Regions from separate parts of the Bradyrhizobium sp. TM102 genome, predicted to be linked through region 3. Evidence: predicted binding sites of a transcription regulator. Region 3 holds the regulator's gene; each other region holds the start of a gene.
The links. Region 3 encodes PhoB, which activates phosphate uptake and scavenging genes when phosphate is short. Its sites were predicted from a motif close to TGTCATNNANCTGTCAT; they were not measured.
Positions count from the first base shown of each region.

Region 1: the regulator PhoB is predicted to act here: its motif matches at 4,679-4,695, upstream of ugpB (sn-glycerol-3-phosphate ABC transporter substrate-binding protein UgpB).
Region 2: the regulator PhoB is predicted to act here: its motif matches at 3,522-3,538, upstream of GDN70_RS02225 (DUF2794 domain-containing protein).

Region 1 is NZ_AP021855.1:777,912-783,921, forward strand. It holds gene GDN70_RS03695 (Hsp20 family protein) at 1-165, opposite strand, end outside; gene GDN70_RS03700 (sn-glycerol-3-phosphate import ATP-binding protein UgpC) at 428-1,516, opposite strand; gene ugpE (sn-glycerol-3-phosphate ABC transporter permease UgpE) at 1,530-2,378, opposite strand; gene ugpA (sn-glycerol-3-phosphate ABC transporter permease UgpA) at 2,378-3,259, opposite strand; gene ugpB (sn-glycerol-3-phosphate ABC transporter substrate-binding protein UgpB) at 3,310-4,626, opposite strand; gene GDN70_RS03720 (CaiB/BaiF CoA-transferase family protein) at 4,844-6,010, opposite strand, start outside.
Region 2 is NZ_AP021855.1:475,139-481,148, forward strand. It holds gene GDN70_RS02210 (ABC transporter permease) at 1-1,159, shown strand, start outside; gene GDN70_RS02215 (Bax inhibitor-1/YccA family protein) at 1,441-2,232, shown strand; gene GDN70_RS02220 (GNAT family N-acetyltransferase) at 2,449-2,979, shown strand; gene GDN70_RS02225 (DUF2794 domain-containing protein) at 3,090-3,458, opposite strand; gene GDN70_RS02230 (thioredoxin family protein) at 4,072-4,848, opposite strand; gene acnA (aconitate hydratase AcnA) at 5,084-6,010, opposite strand, start outside.
Region 3 is NZ_AP021855.1:1,187,431-1,193,440, reverse strand. It holds gene argF (ornithine carbamoyltransferase) at 1-878, opposite strand, end outside; gene GDN70_RS05520 (aspartate aminotransferase family protein) at 878-2,086, opposite strand; gene GDN70_RS05515 (GcrA family cell cycle regulator) at 2,542-3,054, shown strand; gene phoB (phosphate regulon transcriptional regulator PhoB) at 3,284-3,991, opposite strand; gene phoU (phosphate signaling complex protein PhoU) at 4,014-4,730, opposite strand; gene pstB (phosphate ABC transporter ATP-binding protein PstB) at 4,742-5,560, opposite strand; gene pstA (phosphate ABC transporter permease PstA) at 5,557-6,010, opposite strand, start outside.

The DNA of each region.
Region 1 (6,010 bases), 410 kb from region 3:
CGCCAGCGTGATACGTAAGCGCTCGGGCTGGCCGTCCGCGCCGCCACACCTCTCGATATTGTAGGGAGGATAGCCGTCGGCGCCTTTGACGACGCGATCGAGCACGCGCTCAATCTCGTCGAAGCCCAGCAGGAACGGACTGGATAACGTGGGAACACGAGACATAGTTTACAAAGTCCTCGCAGAAGCGACTTTGGTGCATCAGGGCCCTGAGAGGCGCCCCTTGATCAGCAATATGGGCATGTTCCCGTGTTGGTTCAAGCAGGTAGCCGGGAAGCTGTGGATTGGCCATTTCCTGTCGTCATGCCCGGGACAGGCCCGCGCATGACGACATCAGGCGGGCCATTTATCTCAACAAAAACAGACCCCCTTGTACTGTGCATGGGGTTGTTTTCGCGTTTTGTGTTGTCCGGCCTTTCGGAACCGATCAGGCCTCCAGCCGCGTCCGCCCGTCGCCGCTGAACAAATGCAGCTTCGCCCGCAGCGCCGCGACGCGGATTTTCGCGCCGATGGCGGGAGCCTCGGTTCCGGGAATGCGGACGATGATCTCGCCGGGCGGCAACTCGCCCGGCGTGGCGGCGACACGCTGCTCTTCCTGCTCGCGCGAGCCGTAGACGAAGGTTTCGGCGCCGACGCGCTCGATCGCCTCCACCGTCAGCGGCAAAGCGACACCGCCGCCCGGGGTCTGGTCGGTGATGACGAAGTCTTCCGGGCGGATGCCGAGAATGCCGGCGTCGGCCGCCGCGCTGCCCGCAAGCTGCGACCTGATCTCCTCCGGGCGCGTCGACATCAAATTCATCGGCGGCGCGCCGATGAAGGAGGCGACGAAGGTGGTTGCCGGCTTCTCGTAGATCGCAAGCGGATTTCCGACCTGCTCGACCTGGCCGCCGTTCATCACCACAAGGACGTCGGCGAGCGTCATGGCTTCGAGCTGGTCGTGGGTGACGTAGATCGACGTCGTGTTGAGCCGGCGCTGCAATTTGCGGATCTCGACGCGCATCGCGATGCGGAGTTTCGCATCGAGGTTCGACAGCGGCTCGTCGAACAGAAACACCTTCGGCTGGCGCACGATGGCGCGGCCCATGGCGACGCGCTGACGCTGGCCGCCGGAGAGCTGACGCGGCTTGCGCTCCAGCATCGGCGTGAGCTCGAGCACGCGTGCGGCTTCGTCGACGCGGGACTTGATCTCGGCTTCCTTCATGCCACGGTTGCGCAGGCCGTAGGCCATGTTGTTGTAGACGCTCATATGCGGATAGAGCGCGTAGTTCTGGAACACCATCGCGATGTCGCGATCGGCGGGCTCGACCTGGTTGACCACACGTCCGCCGATATCGATCTCGCCGCCGGTGACGGTCTCGAGGCCCGCGACCATGCGCAGCAATGTCGACTTGCCGCAGCCGGAGGGGCCGACCAGCACGCAGAACTGTCCGTCGCCGACATCGACGTTGACGCCCTTGATGGCCTCGAAGCCGCCGAGATAGGTCTTGCGGACGTTGCGCAGGGTGACGTTAGCCATGAAAACTCACTTCTTACTTTTCCGTCTCGACGAGGCCGCGCACGAACAGTTTCTGCATGACGACGACGACGAACACCGGCGGCAGCATGGCCAGCATGGCGGTCGCCATCACGATCGGCCATTCGGTCAGCGCGTCGGTGGTGGTGATCATCTTGCGGATGCCGACCTGGATGGTCTGCATGTCGTCGCGGGTGGTGATGAGCAGCGGCCAGAGATATTGATTCCAGCCGAGGATGAACAGGATCACGAACAGCGCCGCCATGTTGGTGCGCGACAGCGGCAGCAGCGTGTCCCAGAAGAAGCGCAAGGGGCCCGCGCCGTCGATGCGCGAGGCCTCGAGCAATTCGTCCGGCACCGTCATGAAGAACTGTCGGAACAGCAGCGTTGCGGTGGCCGAGGCGATCAGCGGCAGCGCGAGGCCCGCATAGCTGTCGAGCATGTGCAGATCGGCGACGATCTTGTAGGTCGGATAGATGCGGACCTCGACCGGCAGCATCAGGGTGATGAAGATGATCCAGAAGATCGGCATCCGGAACGGAAAGCGGAAATACACGATCGCATAGGCCGAGATGATCGAGATCGCAATCTTGCCGACCGCGATCAGCAGCGCCATCACCAGCGAGTTCAGCATCATGTTGCCGACAGGCTCGCGGGTCGAGCCGCTCGTGCCGACGAAGATGGTTTGATAATAGGTCTCGAAGAAATGACCGCCCGGCAGCAGCGACATCTGCCCGTTCGCGATCAGCGCATTGTCCTGGGTCGAGGCGACGAACGCGATGTAGACCGGGAAGGCGACGATCGCGATTCCGATCCAGAGAATGATGTGCGCGACGTAGCGCCGAAAGCCCTCTTCCTCGACCATCAGTAGGTCACCTTGCGTTCGACGAAGCGGAACTGGATTCCCGTCAGCACGATGACCATCACCATCAGGATCACCGATTGCGCGGCGGAGCTGCCGAGATTGCCGCCGAGCAGGCCGTCGGAATAGACCTTGTAGACCAGCGTCTCGGTCGACTTGCCGGGACCGCCGCGGGTCATGGTGTCGATGATGCCGAACGTGTCGAAGAAGGCGTAGACGATGTTGACGACCAGCAGGAAGAAGATGGTCGGCGACAGCAGCGGGAAGGTCACGGTCCAGAACCGGCGCATCGGACGGGCACCGTCGATCGCGGCGGCTTCGAGCACGCTTCGCGGGATGCTCTGCAGACCGGCGAGGAAGAACAGGAAATTATAGGAGATCTGCTTCCAGGCGGCGGCGAGGATGATCAGGGTTGCCGCCTGGTCACCGTCGAGCAGCGGATTCCAGTCGACCCCGATCGCGCGCAAATAGCGCGCGATGATGCCCAGCGAGGGATGCAGCATGAAGATCCAGAGCACGCCGACGACCGGCGGCGCCACCGCATAGGGCCAGATCAAGAGGGTGCGGTACAGCATCGAGCCGCGCAGGGGCTTGTCCGCCATGACGGCGAGCAGCAGCGCAAAGGACAACGACGAGACCGCGATGGCGAAAGAGAAGAAGAAGGTGCGGAGGATCGCCTCGAAATAGGCGGGCTCCCTGAACAGGTCGAGATAGTTCTCGAACCAGACGAAGCTCGTCGACAGACCGAAGGCGTCCTGGAGCAGGAACGACTGGATCACCGCCTGCAGGGCCGGCCAGTAGAAGAATAGCAGGACGATCGCGAGCTGCGGGGCAACCAGCGCGTAAGGCAATAGCCTGGATTGGAAAATGGCTTGCTTCTGCATGGTGTCCGCCGAAAGCGGCAGGCCGGGGGACCGGCCTGCCGCTCATCGCCTCACTTGACGGCGGTCTTTTCGAACTGCCGCAGCATCGTGTTGCCGCGCTCGACGGCGGCATCCAGCGCCTGCTTGGCGGTCTTCTTGCCGGCCAGCGCCTGCTCGATCTCTTCCGACCAGACGTCACGCAGCTGAACCATGTTGCCGAGGCGCAGACCGCGCGAGTTCTCGGTCGGCTCCTTGTTGGTCAGCTCCAGCAGCGGGGTCTCGAGATAGGGCTGGTCCTTGTAGAAGCCCTCGGCCTTGGCTTTCTCATAGGCCGCCTTGGTGATCGGCAGATAGCCCGAGGCCTTGTGGATGTAGACCTGGCGATCGGTGTCGGAGAGGAAGGTCAGGAATTTTGCGACGCCCTTGTATTCGTCGGCCGGCTTGCCGCCCATGACCCAGAGCGAAGCGCCGCCGATGATCGAGTTCTGCGGCGCGCCCTTTGCCTCCGGATAATACGGCATCGGCACCGCGGTGAAGTTGAACTTGGCCTGGGCCTTGACGTTGCCGAAGAAGGCCGACGAGGTCAGGTAGATCGGGCATTCGCCCGAGGTGAAGCGGCCTTCGCCGGTGTTGGTACGGCCGGCATAGTCGTAGACCTTGGTCTTCTGGAGCTCGACCAGGTTTTCGAGATGCTTGACCTGGAGCGGCCCGTTGAACTCGAGCTTGGTGTCGAAGCCGTCGAGGCCGTTGGCCTTGCTGGCGAGCGGGACGTTGTGCCAGGCGGAGAGCTGCTCGAGATTGACCCAGGTGACCCAGGAGCCGGAGAAGCCGCAGGTGTCATGACCGGCAGCCTTCAGCTTCTTGGCGGCCTCGAACGTCTCGGGCCAGGTCTTCGGGATCGCGACATTGGCCTTCTTCAGCTCGTCGAGATTGACCCACATCACGGTGGACGACGAGTTGAAGGGGAACGACAGCATCTCGCCCTTCGAGGTCGAGTAGTAGCCGGTGATGGCGGGCAGGTAGATCTTGGGATCGAACTTCTCGCCGGCCTCGGCCATCAGCTTGTAGACGGGCTTCACCGCGCCGGTCGCAGCCATCATGGTGGCGGTGCCGACCTCGAACACCTGCATGATGTGCGGCGCGTTGCCGGCACGAAACGCCGCGATGCCCGCGTTCATGGTGTCGGCGTAATTGCCCTTGTAGGTCGGAACGACCTTGAAGTCGCTCTGCGACGTGTTGAAGTCGTTGGCGAGCTTGACGATGACGTCGTTGTTGGCGCCGGTCATCGCGTGCCACCACTGGATTTCCGTCACGGCCAGCGCCGGCGACGCCGTCATGCCAACCGTGAGTGCAAATGCGGCAGCCACCCCAAAGTGTCGAAGAGCCATCAAGTAAACCTCCCTTGGCCGTCAAAAGAAGCGCTTGCGCTAGCAGCGCCATATGACGTTCACATGACTGTGTAAGCGGCCGAAACGAAAGCGGCAAGCGCTGGAAAAGGGAAGACGGCAAATAGGCGAAGACGGAGCGGCAGCCGCATTGGTTCGCGGTGCACTATCGTGCCCGCGCCGCACTGCGGCATCATTCGTCGGACGGAGGTGGTGGCCTCTACCGCTTGCGCTCGGGGCCGCAGACGGTGCCCTTCTCGACCATCGCGTCGATCTCGGCCTTGGAGTAGCCAAACTCGCCCAGCACCTCCTGGGAGTGCTGGCTGAATTTCGGCGGCAGCCGGCGCAGGCTCGGCTTGCTGCGGTCGAGCCGGATCGGCGAGGCGACGCCCTTGTACCAGTCCTTCTCGATAATATCGCCGCGCGCGATCGTGTGCGGGTTGGTCAACGCCTGGTCGATCTTCTGCACGGGCCCGGCGGGCAGGCCCGCGGCGAGCAGGCGATTGCACAGCGGCTCGGCCTCGTGCTGGCTGAACACGGCAGCAAGCTCGGCGCGCAGCGCCTCGCGATTGGCGATGCGGTCCTTGTTGCGGGCAAAGCGCGGATCGGTGCCGAGCTCGGGCTTGCCGATCTCCTTGGCGAGCTTGCGGAAGGTGCCGTCATTGCCGACACCGATGAAGATGTCGTCGGTCTTGGTCGGGAAGATCGCGTAAGGCACGAGGTTGGGATGCTCGTTGCCGGTGAGGCTCGGCGGCTTGCCATGCATGAAATAATTCGCGGTGTGCGGATGCATGATGGCAAGGCCGGTCTCGTACAGCGTCGTCTCCAGGAATTGGCCCTTGCCGGAACGCTGCCGCTCCGACAGCGCCATCAGGATGCCGATCGCCGCATAAAGTCCGGTGGTGATGTCGACCAAGGGCACGCCGATCCGCATCGGTCCGCTCTCGGGCGAGCCGGTCGCGGCGATCATGCCGGTCATGGCCTGGATGATGGCGTCATAGCCGGGATTGCCGCCGCGCGGGCCGTCGGCGCCGAAGCCGCAGATCCGGCAATGCACGAGGCGCGGGAATTTCTTGCTGAGCACGTCGTTGCCGATGCCCCATTTCTCCAGCGTGCCCGGCTTGAAATTCTCGATCAGGACGTCGGCGGTCTCCAGCATCTTGAGCAGCACGATGCGGCCGCCCTCGGAGGCGAGGTCGAGGCCGATCGAGCGCTTGTTGCGGTTGATTCCGACGAAATAGGCCGCGTCCTCCTCGTGGAAGGGAGGGCCCCATTCGCGCACCTCGTCGCCCGCGGGCGGCTCGACCTTGATCACGTCGGCGCCGTGGTCGGCGAGGATCTGGGTGCAGTAGGGACCGCCGAGCACGCGCGTGAGATCGATGACGCG
Region 2 (6,010 bases), 710 kb from region 3:
GCGGCTGCCGATGCTGCGGCTGGCGATCGCCAACATCCACCGGCCGGGCGCGCTGACGCCCTCGGTGGTGCTGTCGCTGGGGCTCGGGCTCGCCGTGCTCGTCACCATCACCCAGATCGACGGCAATCTGCGCCGGCAGTTCCTGGCAGCACTGCCGGACCGCGCGCCGTCCTTCTTCTTCATCGACATCCCGAGCACGCAGGCCGAGCAGTTCGACGGTTATCTGCGCCGGATCGCGCCGGGCGCAACGGTCGAGGACGTACCGATGCTGCGCGGGCGCATCGTCGCCGCGCGCGGCGTGCGCGCCGAGGAGCTCAAGCCGACCACCGATTCGGAGTGGGTGCTGCAGAGCGACCGCGGCCTGACCTATACCGGCGAGCTGCCGAAAGGCTCCAAGGTGGTCGAGGGCGAATGGTGGAGCGCCGATTATTCCGGCCCGCCGCTGGTCTCGATGGAAAAGAAGATCGCCGACGGGCTCGGCCTCAAGCTCGGCGACGAGGTCGTGGTCAATGTGCTTGGCCGCGACATCCCGGCCAAGATCGGCAATCTGCGCACCATCGACTGGCAGGGGATGGGCATCAACTTCGTTCTGGTGTTCTCGCCGAACGCCTTCAAGGGCGCCCCCCACACCCACATCGCGACGCTGACGGAAACGGGCGGAACTGCGGCAGGCGACGGCAAGATCATCAAGCAGGTCGCCGACGCTTATCCGATGGTGACGAGCGTACGCGTGCGCGAGGTGATGGAGACGGTCGGCTCTGTCGTGACCAATCTGGCGCTGGCGATCCGCGGTGCCAGCGCCGTGACCCTGATCTCGGCGATCCTGGTGCTCGGCGGCGCGCTCGCCGCCGGCCATCGCCACCGGGTCTACGATGCGGTGATCCTGAAGACGCTGGGCGCGACGCGGCTGCGGCTGCTCGGCGCCTATGCGCTCGAATACCTCCTGATCGGGCTCGCGACCGCGGTGTTCGGCGTGATCTCCGGCAGCATCGCGGCCTGGATGATCGTGACGCGGCTGATGACACTGAGTTTCGTCTGGCAGGCCGGCAGCGCGGCCGGCGTGGTCGCGGCCGCGCTCGTCGTTACCGTCGGGCTCGGGCTCGCGGGCACGCTGCTGGCGTTGAACAAAAAGCCCGCCACGGTGCTGCGGAATTTGTGACAAAATGTAGCGGATGGCCGCACGAGAGCGAAATCGCACGATTTCTGCGATTAACCACGACTGCTCGTCAGGTTCGCGTCAGGATTGCCGCCAAGGGCGACATTCAGCCGCGCGTGGAAGGTTGCAGCGAATGTGTTAGTTTCCCACATATCGAATGGGTTCGGAGCCCCGATTGTTAGCCAAAATTTAGTCGGTTGGCGTCGGTATCCGAGATAGAGTTTGACGAACCGGCGGCATGGCGACCCTCGTGCCGGACCGGACCAACCAACGGGAATTCGACCATGTCGGACCTAGACCGTAACTACGCTTCTCCTTTCGGCAGGGCCGCCGGGCGTGTTGACGCCGCGACGGTCGATGCCGGCCTGCGCGCCTATATGCTGCGCATCTACAACTACATGAGCATCGGCCTGGCCATCACTGGCCTTGCCGCGCTCGGCGTCTACATGGCTGCCGTGACTGATGTCCCGACCGCGGACGCCGTCCGCGTCGGCAAGCTGTTCCTGACGCCGTTCGGCTACGCGATGTTCGTCAGCCCGCTGAAATGGCTGTTCATGCTGGCGCCGCTCGCCATGGTGTTCGTGATCTCGGCGGGCATCAACCGTCTCGCTCCCTCGACCGCCCAGATCCTGTTCTGGGTGTTCGCGGCGCTGATGGGTATCTCGCTGTCGTCGATCTTCCTGGTGTTCACGCACACCTCGATCGTGCGGGTGTTCTTCATCACCGCGGCCACATTCGGCGCGCTGAGCCTCTATGGCTACACCACCAAGCGTGACCTGACCGGCATGGGCTCGTTCCTGTTCATGGGCCTGATCGGCATCATCATCGCGAGCCTGGTGAACCTGTTCCTGGCGAGCTCGATGCTGCAGTTCATCGTGTCGGTGGTCGGCGTGCTGGTGTTCGCAGGCCTCACCGCCTGGGACACCCAGCGGCTGAAGAACGACTACATCTACGGCTACGCCTCGGCCGGCGGGGACATCGCAGAGCGTGCGGCCATCACCGGCGCACTGTCGCTGTACCTGAACTTCATCAACCTGTTCACGCTGCTGCTGCAGCTCCTCGGCCAGCGCGACTAAGCGATAGACCAGGACGAACGGACACGAACCCCGGCCGAAAGGCCGGGGTTTTTGTTTGAGCCTTGGCCTCTCCTCGTCATTGCGAGCCCTTGCGACGAAGCAATCCAGAGTCCCTCCGCGGATGCATTTCTGGATTGCTTCGCTGCGCTCGCAATGACGGGTGTGGCAACACAGTTGCCCCTTTCAGCAGAAGCGGGAAGGCTCTAATCTTGCCCCATGTCCGAACCTGAAATCAGGCCTGCAACCGAGGCCGACCTTCCCGCCATCACCGCCATCTACCAGCAGGCCGTCCGCGAGGGCACCGCGACGTTCGAGCTGGAGCCGCCTGACCTCGTGGAGATGACTCGCCGCTATCGCGCACTGGTCGACGGCGGCTATCCCTATTTCGTCGCCATCCTCGACGGCCGCGTGGCCGGCTATGCCTATGCCGGCGCCTACCGCCCGCGCCCGGCCTACCGCTTCACGGTCGAGAACTCGATCTATCTCGATCCCTCTTTCCACCGCCGCGGTGTCGGATCAAAGCTGCTGGAGCGGCTGGTCGCCGAATGCGAGGCGCGCGGCTTCCGCCAGATGATCGCGGTGATCGGCGATTCCGCCAATGCCGGCTCGATCGGCGTGCACACCAGGGGCGGCTTCAAGATGATCGGCACGCATCCCAATGTCGGGCTGAAATTCGGACGCTGGCTCGATACGGTGATGATGCAGCGCGACCTCGGCGAGGGCGCGAAGACGGTGCCGGGGAAGTAGGCCTCGTAGGATGGGCAAAGCGTAAGCGTGCCCACCATCTCCCAGCGATAGAGAAAGATGTGGGCACGGCGCTGCGCGCCTTTGCCCACCCTACGGCACCGTTTGTGCGGCTATACCACCGCGAGCTTCCGATCGATCACCAGCAGCACGCGCTCCAGCTCGTGGCCGCGGCGCAGGATCAGGCCGGTCGCCGAGATCACGCTGTACATGCCCTGCTTGCGCGCCAGCCGCGGATCCTTCTCGATGCGGTAGATCGGCACTTCCGAGGCACGGCGATAGACCGAGAACACGGCGCGATCCCTCAGGAAGTCGATGGCATAATCGCGCCACTCGCCGTCGGCGACCATGCGGCCGTAGAGATTGAGAATACGGTGCAGCTCGAGCCGGTTGAACGTCACCCGGCTCAGTTGCGTCGTCGCCGCGGCGGGGCGCGCCGCCGCGCGCAGCTCGCTCGGATCGGTATCCTCCGACAGACTCATGGAGCGCTTCCTCATCGCACGGCATGACCCGAATCCGCGAAGACCGTCCCCGGAACCTGGATCATGACAGCTGCATGATTGCGCCAACCGGCCAGCGCCGCAAGGGGCTCCTGATTCAACCGGTCGAATCGGTTACGAATCGGAGCACACGCTATGGTGGAACTCCCTCGCGGCAAACCGTCACGGGATCGTTAGCAGGAATCATACTCTCGCCGCTTTTCCGCCTAGCGACTGCCGCCCTGCATTGCGAAAAGACTCACGTGCGTTGACCCGGTCCTTTCGGTTCCGGATTCCTCAGCCCCCAGCCCCCCGGGGTCGAACAGGATCGGGTCTGTACGCGCGACAAGGAGGGCCAACGCAAGTTGGTCCTTTTTTGTTTGTGTCGGGATGTTTCTGACACGACGAAATTCTTCTCTCATCAGCGCCAACAATCTCATCCCTCATCCCGAGAGCCGCGCGTCCTTCGCGCGGCGTCTCGAAGGATCGAGGCCGAGCTGCGTGAGCGGAGCCTGCATTGTTCTCACGGCGATGCGAAGCATCGTCCGGTAGACGCGCGCAAGGGCGCGCGCCTCACCATGAGAGTGGCAGTGAGTACGACGCTGGAGAATTGAAATCAGTGCAGCGACGTGTAGGCCGCGCCCAGCATCGTGCCGGGCTTGTCGCGGCTGCCGTCCTGGACATAGACCACCGCGCCGTCGACGCCGTCGCGTGTGAGGTTCTCGATCGGCACCGTCCAGCTTTCTGAACGCCCGGTCCAGTCGCCAACCTTGAGCAGGTTGCGCACCACGTTGTGATAGGTGACCTGCTGTCCGCGATTCTCGCCGCGAGTGATCGCGATCGGGACCGACTTGGCGATCGAGCAGATCCAGACCTCGCCATGCGAGACGGCCGGCTCGTTGCTCGCCGCCACCGACACGTTGATCTGCTTGCCCGCGAGCGACATCGTCACCGGCACGCTCATCACGCCCGTGCCCTTGTCAGTCTTGCCGATCGCGCTCTCGATGCCGGCACGATCGCTGCCGATGACATGGGTGGAGCCGTTGACTACGACCTGCGGCGTGTAGACCTCGCGGTCGCCGCGCATGCGCGAATAGGCACGCTGCCGTGCAGAGAAGCGCGAATCCGCCAGCGTGTCCTTCCAGCCCAGATAGTCCCAATAGTCGATCGGCATGCTCAGCGCGATGATCGACGGGTCTTTGGAGAGATCGCCGATGATCTGGTCGGCGGGCGGGCAGGAGGAGCAGCCCTGCGAGGTAAACAATTCGACGACGGCGCGGGGATCGGCCTCCGCCGGACGGATGACGGCGACGATCGCACAGATGCCGAGAGCTCCCGACCAGAGGGCACCGGACCAACGTGAAACCAGATGAGAAGCCGTCATTGTTGTCATGTCGAACGCCGCACACCATTGCTCGTGGAAAGGGAGATCTTATCGCCGGATGGTCACCGTAGTCTTACGGGGCGCGACACACTCGACCGTCCAGGCCAACCGTCCGAAAGGAGGTTTTCCGCCGGGCGGGCCCATCTGGAGCATGCCGCAAACGCACGAAGGCGGCCTTGTGATAGGCCGCCTTCGTTTAACCTTCTACTCACGTCGCGGTGAGCCACCGTTCACAAATTCGCGCTTAGGCCGCGAGCTTGCGCAGCACGTAGTGCAGAATACCGCCGTTCCGGTAGTAGTCGAGCTCGTCCAGCGTATCGATGCGGCAGAGCAGCGAAACGCGCTGCAGCGAACCGTCGCCGGAGACGATCTCCGCGGTCAGCTTCTGGCGCGGCTTGAGGTCGCCGACCAGGCCACGCAACGTGACCTTCTCGTCGCCCTTGAGGCCGAGCGACGACCAGGAGGTGCCCTCCTCGAAGGTGAGCGGCAGCACGCCCATGCCGACCAGGTTGGAGCGATGGATGCGCTCGAAGCTCTGGCAGATCACGGCGCGCACGCCGAGCAGGCGGGTGCCCTTGGCCGCCCAGTCGCGCGAGGAGCCATTGCCGTATTCGGCACCGGCGAACACCACCAGCGGCACCTGCTCCTGCTGGTACTTCATCGCGGCGTCGTAGATCGACATCTGCTCGCCGTCGGGCCAGTGCTTGGTGAGACCGCCCTCGGGGATGTTGCCGTCCGCGCCTTTGAGCATGAAGTTCTTGATGCGGATGTTGGCGAAGGTGCCGCGCATCATCACTTCATGGTTGCCGCGACGCGTGCCGTACTGGTTGAAGTCGGCGGGACGCACCTGGTGCTCGCTGAGATATTTTCCAGCCGGAGAGGTGAGCTTGATCGAACCGGCCGGCGAGATGTGGTCGGTGGTGATCTTGTCGCCGAACATGGCGAGGATGCGCGCCTCGACGATGTCGGTGACCGGCTCCGGCTCCTTCTTCATGCCGTCGAAATAAGGCGGGTTCTGCACATAGGTCGAAGACATGTTCCAGCGATAGGTCTCGCTCTCGACGGTCTTGATCTTGCGCCAGTTGGTGTCGCCCTTGAACACGTCGGCGTACTTCTTCTTGAAGATCGACGCGGTCACGAACTTCTTCATGAAGGCGTTGATCTCCTTGGT
Region 3 (6,010 bases):
TCGGCCTCGTCGAACACGACCGATTGCGGACCGTCGATCACTTCATCCGTGACCTCCTCGCCGCGATGGGCGGGCAGGCAGTGCATGAACAGCGCGTCGGGCTTGGCCAGCGACATCAGCTTGCCGTTGACCTGATAGGGCTTGAGCACGTTGTGGCGGTGCTCGCCTTCCTTGTCGCCCATCGACACCCAGGTGTCGGTGACGACGCAGTCGGCGCCGCGCACGGCGGCTTCCGGATCGGTGCCGAGCATGATCGGCGCGCCGGTCGCCTTGATGAAGTCGCGCATCGCCTTTTTCGGCGCGAGCTCCGGCGGCGTTGCGACATTGAGCTGGAACTTGAAGCGCTCGGCGGCGTGAGCCCAGGACGCCAGCACGTTGTTGTCGTCGCCGGTCCAGGCCACCGTCTTGCCCTCGATCGGGCCGCGATGCTCCTCATAGGTCATGAGGTCGGCCATCACCTGGCAGGGATGCGAGCGCCGCGTCAGGCCGTTGATGACCGGCACGGTGGCGTTGGCCGCGAGCTCCAGCAGCGCATCGTGGTTGAGGATGCGGATCATGATGGCGTCGACATAGCGCGACAGCACGCGCGCGGTGTCGGCGATGGTCTCGCCGCGGCCGAGCTGCATCTCGGCACCGGTGAGCATGATGGGCTCGCCGCCGAGCTGACGCATCGCGACGTCGAACGACACGCGTGTCCGGGTCGACGGGCGCTCGAAGATCATCGCCAGCGTCTTGCCTTCGAGCGGCCTGACCGGCTGCTGCGCCTTCTGCTTCGCCTTCATCGCGGACGAAGCTGCAAGCATGCGCTTGAGCTCCGACAGCGGCAGCTCGTTGATATCGAGGAAGTGCTTTGGAGTTTTATTGGGGGACTTGCTCATCAGCTTGCCGCCCGCTTGGTCTGGCTGGACGAGATTGCGGCGCAGGCGCGCTCGAGCCGCCCGACGCTGTCCTCGATCTCGGCTTCGGTCACGATCAGCGGCGGCAGGAAACGCACGACATTGTCGCCGGCCCCGACAGTGAGCAGCTTTTCGTGACGCAGGGCCGCGACCAGATCGCCGGAGGGCACCACGGCCTTGATGCCGATCAGGAGGCCTTCGCCGCGCACTTCGCTGACGACATCGGGATGACGGTCGATCACGGAGGCAAGCTTCTGCTTCAGCAGCAGCGACATTCTCTGCACGTGGTCGAAGAAGCCGGGCTTGAGCATGACGTCGAGCACCGCGTTGGCCGCGGAGATCGCCAGCGGATTGCCGCCGAAGGTCGAGCCGTGCGAGCCGGGCCCCATGCCGGCGGCCGCATCCGCGGTCGCCAGCACCGCGCCGATCGGGAAGCCGCCGCCAAGCGCCTTCGCCAGCGACATCACGTCCGGCGTGACGCCGGTGCGCCGATACGCGAACAGATCACCACTGCGGCCCATGCCGGTCTGCACCTCGTCGAAGGCGAGCAGCAGGCCCTTCTCGTCGCAGAGCTGGCGCAACGCCTTGAGGAAGGTCGGCGTTGCCGAACGCACGCCGCCCTCGCCCTGGATCGGCTCGATCAGGATGCCCGCGGTGTGCGGGCCGATCGCCTTCTTGACGGCCTCGATATCGCCATGCGGCACCTGGTCGAAGCCATCCATGGGCGGGCCAAAGCCTTCGAGATATTTTGCAGATCCGGTCGCGGCGAGCGTCGCCAGCGTACGGCCGTGAAAGGCGCCTTCGAAGGTGATGATGCGATAACGTTCCGGATGTCCCTTGGAGAAGTGATGATGGCGGACCAGCTTGATCACACCCTCCAGCGCTTCGGCGCCCGAATTGCAGAAGAACACGAAGTCGGCAAAGCTCTCGTTGCAGAGCCGGTTGGCGAGCTTCTCGCCATCCGGGCTCTGGAACAGGTTCGACATGTGCCAGAGCTTCGTCGCCTGCTCCTGCAGCGCCTTGATCAGATGCGGGTGGCAATGGCCGAGCGCATTCACAGCCACGCCCGAGGTGAAATCGAGATAGCGATCGCCATTGGTCGCGATCAGCCAGCAGCCTTCGCCGCGCTCGAAGCCGAGGTCGGCTCTGGCGAAAACGGGGAGCAAATGCGGCGCTGCGCTGTTAGTCATGATGTCACTTGAATGTTGCGGACGGTGTGACGCGTGCATTGCGCAACGCACCATCGACCGGCCCGGAAAACGAAACGTGCCGCCTTTTAAGGGCGGCACGCGCGACTATCTTATGCCTGGCAAGACGGGTGTCAATGCCGCCCGGAAAGCCTCGGGAAACGCTGAATCCGTAGTCTTGCGGTGCCGATTTTGCGGGTTTTCACCACGGAACATGTGGAAGCGAGTCGGCGGACTCTTGCGCGGGAGTCACGCCATATTGTAGCGTTTGGATTGTCAGATACGACATCTCGTGCAGCGGTTCTGATCCCAAGAGTCCTCTTGTACCGGCGTAAACGTTCGGGCGTCAGTCACGCGCCCGGCGAGCCTTAAGGGATTCTGACGGCACGGGTTTTTGAAGGCTTAGGCAATCGCTGCGAGGCCCCAGGATGGCGGCGCGTAGCGAGGGAAAGGGTGCAATGACGGTTTTGACCTGGTCCGACGATCGCGTCGAGCAGCTGAAAAAGCTCTGGGAGGCCGGACTTTCGGCCAGCCAGATCGCAGCTGAACTCGGCAATGTGACCCGCAATGCCGTGATCGGCAAAGTGCACAGGCTCGGTCTGTCCGGCCGTGCCAAGAGCCCTTCATCGGCAGCGCCCCGGCCGCGCAAGGCGCGTCCCGCGCAGCACATGATGCGGGTGACCCGCCCCATTGCGCGCGGCAACACCGCGCTGGCGCAGGCCTTCGAGGTCGAGGTGGAGGCCGAACCGGTCACCTACGACAACGTGGTGCCGATGAGCCAGCGGCTGTCGCTGCTCGAGCTGAACGAGGCCACCTGCCATTGGCCGGTCGGCGATCCCTCCAGCCCCGATTTCTTCTTCTGCGGCGGCAGGGCGCTGTCCGGCCTGCCCTACTGCGCCCAGCACTCGCGCGTCGCGTATCAGCCGGCGGCGGATCGCCGGCGTGCCCCGGCAAAGCCGGGTCCGCGGTGAGTGGATTTAGCTGATCGCAAAGACGGCAGCCGTCACACGACGGCGCCTCAACCAACTCGGTGTCATCCCCGCGAACGCGGGGATCCATAACCACAGGGCGCTGTTGTTGCGCGAGATGGTCACTCCGAGTCTTCGCCAAACCACTGCCTGTGGTTATGGGTCCCTGCTTTCGCAGGGACGACACCGGAGAATGTGGCGGCAGCCCACCAAACCCCAACGCCTGCAAACCTTACGTCTGCTCCGCCTTCGCGAAGCGATCGTCGAGCGCGTAGCCGGCGCCGCGGACGGTGCGGATCGGGTCCTGCTCGCGGCCGAGATTGAGCAGCTTGCGCAGGCGGCCGATATGGACGTCGACGGTGCGCTCGTCGATGTAGATGTCGCGGCCCCAGACGCTGTCGAGCAGCTGCTCGCGCGAGAACACGCGGCCCGGATGCTCCAGGAAGAACTCCAGCAGGCGATATTCGGTCGGACCGAGATCGATCGGCCGGCCCGAGCGCGCCACGCGACGCTTGTCGCGGTCGAGCTCGATGTCGCCATAGGCCAGCACTGTCGCGAGTCGCTCAGGACTGGCGCGGCGAAGCAGGCCCTTCACGCGCGCCAAAAGCTCCGGCACCGAGAACGGCTTGACGATGTAGTCGTCGGCGCCGGTCGCAAGTCCCCGCACCCGCTCGCTCTCCTCGCCGCGCGCGGTGAGCATGATGATCGGCAGCTGCTTGGTGTCGGGCCGGGTCCGCAGCCGCCGGCACAGCTCGATGCCCGACAGGCCCGGCAGCATCCAGTCGAGCACGATCAGGTCCGGGATGTGCTCCTTGAGGCGGGTGTCGGCGTCGTCGCCGCGCATCACCGTCTCGACGTCATAGCCGTCGCCTTCGAGGTTGTAGCGAAGCAGCTCGGTGAGAGCTTCCTCGTCCTCAACCACCATAATGCGTGCGCCCATCGGGTCGTCGCTCCTTGAGTCTTCAGGTATTCGGGACCGTCGTGGCGAAGGTGGTCATGTCGCCCTTCGGCCGCTTGTCGGTGATCGCCTGGCCTTCGATCATGTAGAACACGGTCTCGGCGATGTTGGTGGCGTGGTCGCCGATCCGCTCGATGTTCTTGGCGCAGAACATCAGATGGATGCAGAACGAGATGTTGCGCGGATCCTCCATCATGTAGGTGAGGAGCTCGCGGAACAGCGAGGTGCAGATCGCGTCGACTTCCTCGTCGCCCTTCCACACCGCCATCGCCGCCGGCAGATCATGTGCGGCATAGGCGTCCAGCACCGACTTGACCTGCTGCTGCACGAGGTCGGTCATGTGCTCCAGGCCGCGGAACAGTTTCAGCGGATGGAAGTCGGTCTCCAGCGCGGCGACGCGCTTGCCCATGTTCTTGGCGAGGTCGCCGATGCGCTCGAGGTCGGTCGCAACGCGCATGGCGCCGACGATCTCGCGCAAATCCACCGCCATCGGCTGGCGGCGGGCGATGGTGAGCACCGCGCGTTCCTCGATGCGCTTCTGCAGCGCGTCGAGCTCGGCATCGATGGTGACGACGCGCTGGCCGAGCGCGACGTCGCGGCGGATCAGCGCGCCGACGGAATCGACGATCATGCGTTCGGCGATGCCGCCCATCTCGGCGACCAGGCGGGTGAGCTCCTGGAGGTCGGTGTCGAAAGCTTTTGCGGTATGTTCAGTACCCATGTCGCGTCTCCTCAGCCGAACCGGCCGGTGATGTAATCCTGCGTGCGCCGGTCGCTCGGCGACGTGAAGATCTTGCTGGTGTCGTCGAACTCGATCAGCTCGCCGAGATACATGAAGGCGGTCTTGTCGGAGACGCGCGCCGCCTGCTGCATGTTGTGCGTGACGATCGCGATCGTGTAGTTCTCGGACAGCTCCTGGATCAGCTCCTCGACCTTGGCGGTCGAGATCGGATCGAGCGCCGAGCAGGGCTCGTCGAACAGAATCACCTCGGGCCGCACCGCGACGGTGCGGGCGATGCACAGGCGCTGCTGCTGGCCGCCGGAGAGCGACAGGCCGGAGGCGTTGAGCTTGTCCTTGACCTCGTTCCACAGCGCGCCGCCGCGCAGCGCCTTCTCGACGCGGTCGTCCATCTCGGACTTCGAGATCTTCTCGTAGAGGCGGATGCCGAAGGCGATGTTCTCGTAGATCGTCATCGGGAACGGCGTCGGCTTCTGGAACACCATGCCGACCCGGGCGCGCAGCAGATTGAGGTCGAGCCTGGGGTCGAGGATGTTGGTCTGGTCCAGCATGAGCTGGCCGGTGGCGCGCTGGCCCGGATAGAGGTCGTACATCCGGTTGAAGATGCGCAGCAGGGTCGACTTGCCGCAGCCCGACGGGCCGATGAACGCCGTGACGCGGTTGGCACCCAGCGTCAGGTTGATGTTCTTCAGCGCGTGGTGCTCGCCGTAATAGAAGTTGAGATTGCGCACCGTCACCTTGGCCGGGGCTTCCGGCAGCGGCTGCGAGGCCAGATGAGCGTTGGAACTCATGGAAACGGACAGGTCGGTCATTTTGCAGTCCTCTCGGCGCCGAGGATGCGCGCGCCAATGTTCAGGGCAAGCACGGTGAGCGTGATCAGCAGCGCGCCGCTCCAGGCGAGCTGCTTCCAATAGGCGTAGGGGCTCTGGACGAAGTTGTTGATGGTGACCGGCAAATTGGCCATCGTCTTGTTCAGGCCGAGGCTGAAGAACTGGTTCGACAGCGCGGTGAAGAGCAGCGGCGCGGTCTCGCCGGCGACGCGGGCGGTGGCGAGCAGCACGCCGGTGATGAGGCCCGACCGGGCCGCACGATAGGCGATACGCTTGATCACCAGCGAGCGCGGCAGGCCGAGCGCCGAGGCCGCCTCGCGCAGGGGATTCGGCACCAGCAGCAGCATGTCCTCGGTGGTGCGCAGCACGACCGGGATCACGATGACGGCGAGCGCCAGCGCGCCCGCGATCGCGGAGAAGCCACGCATCGGC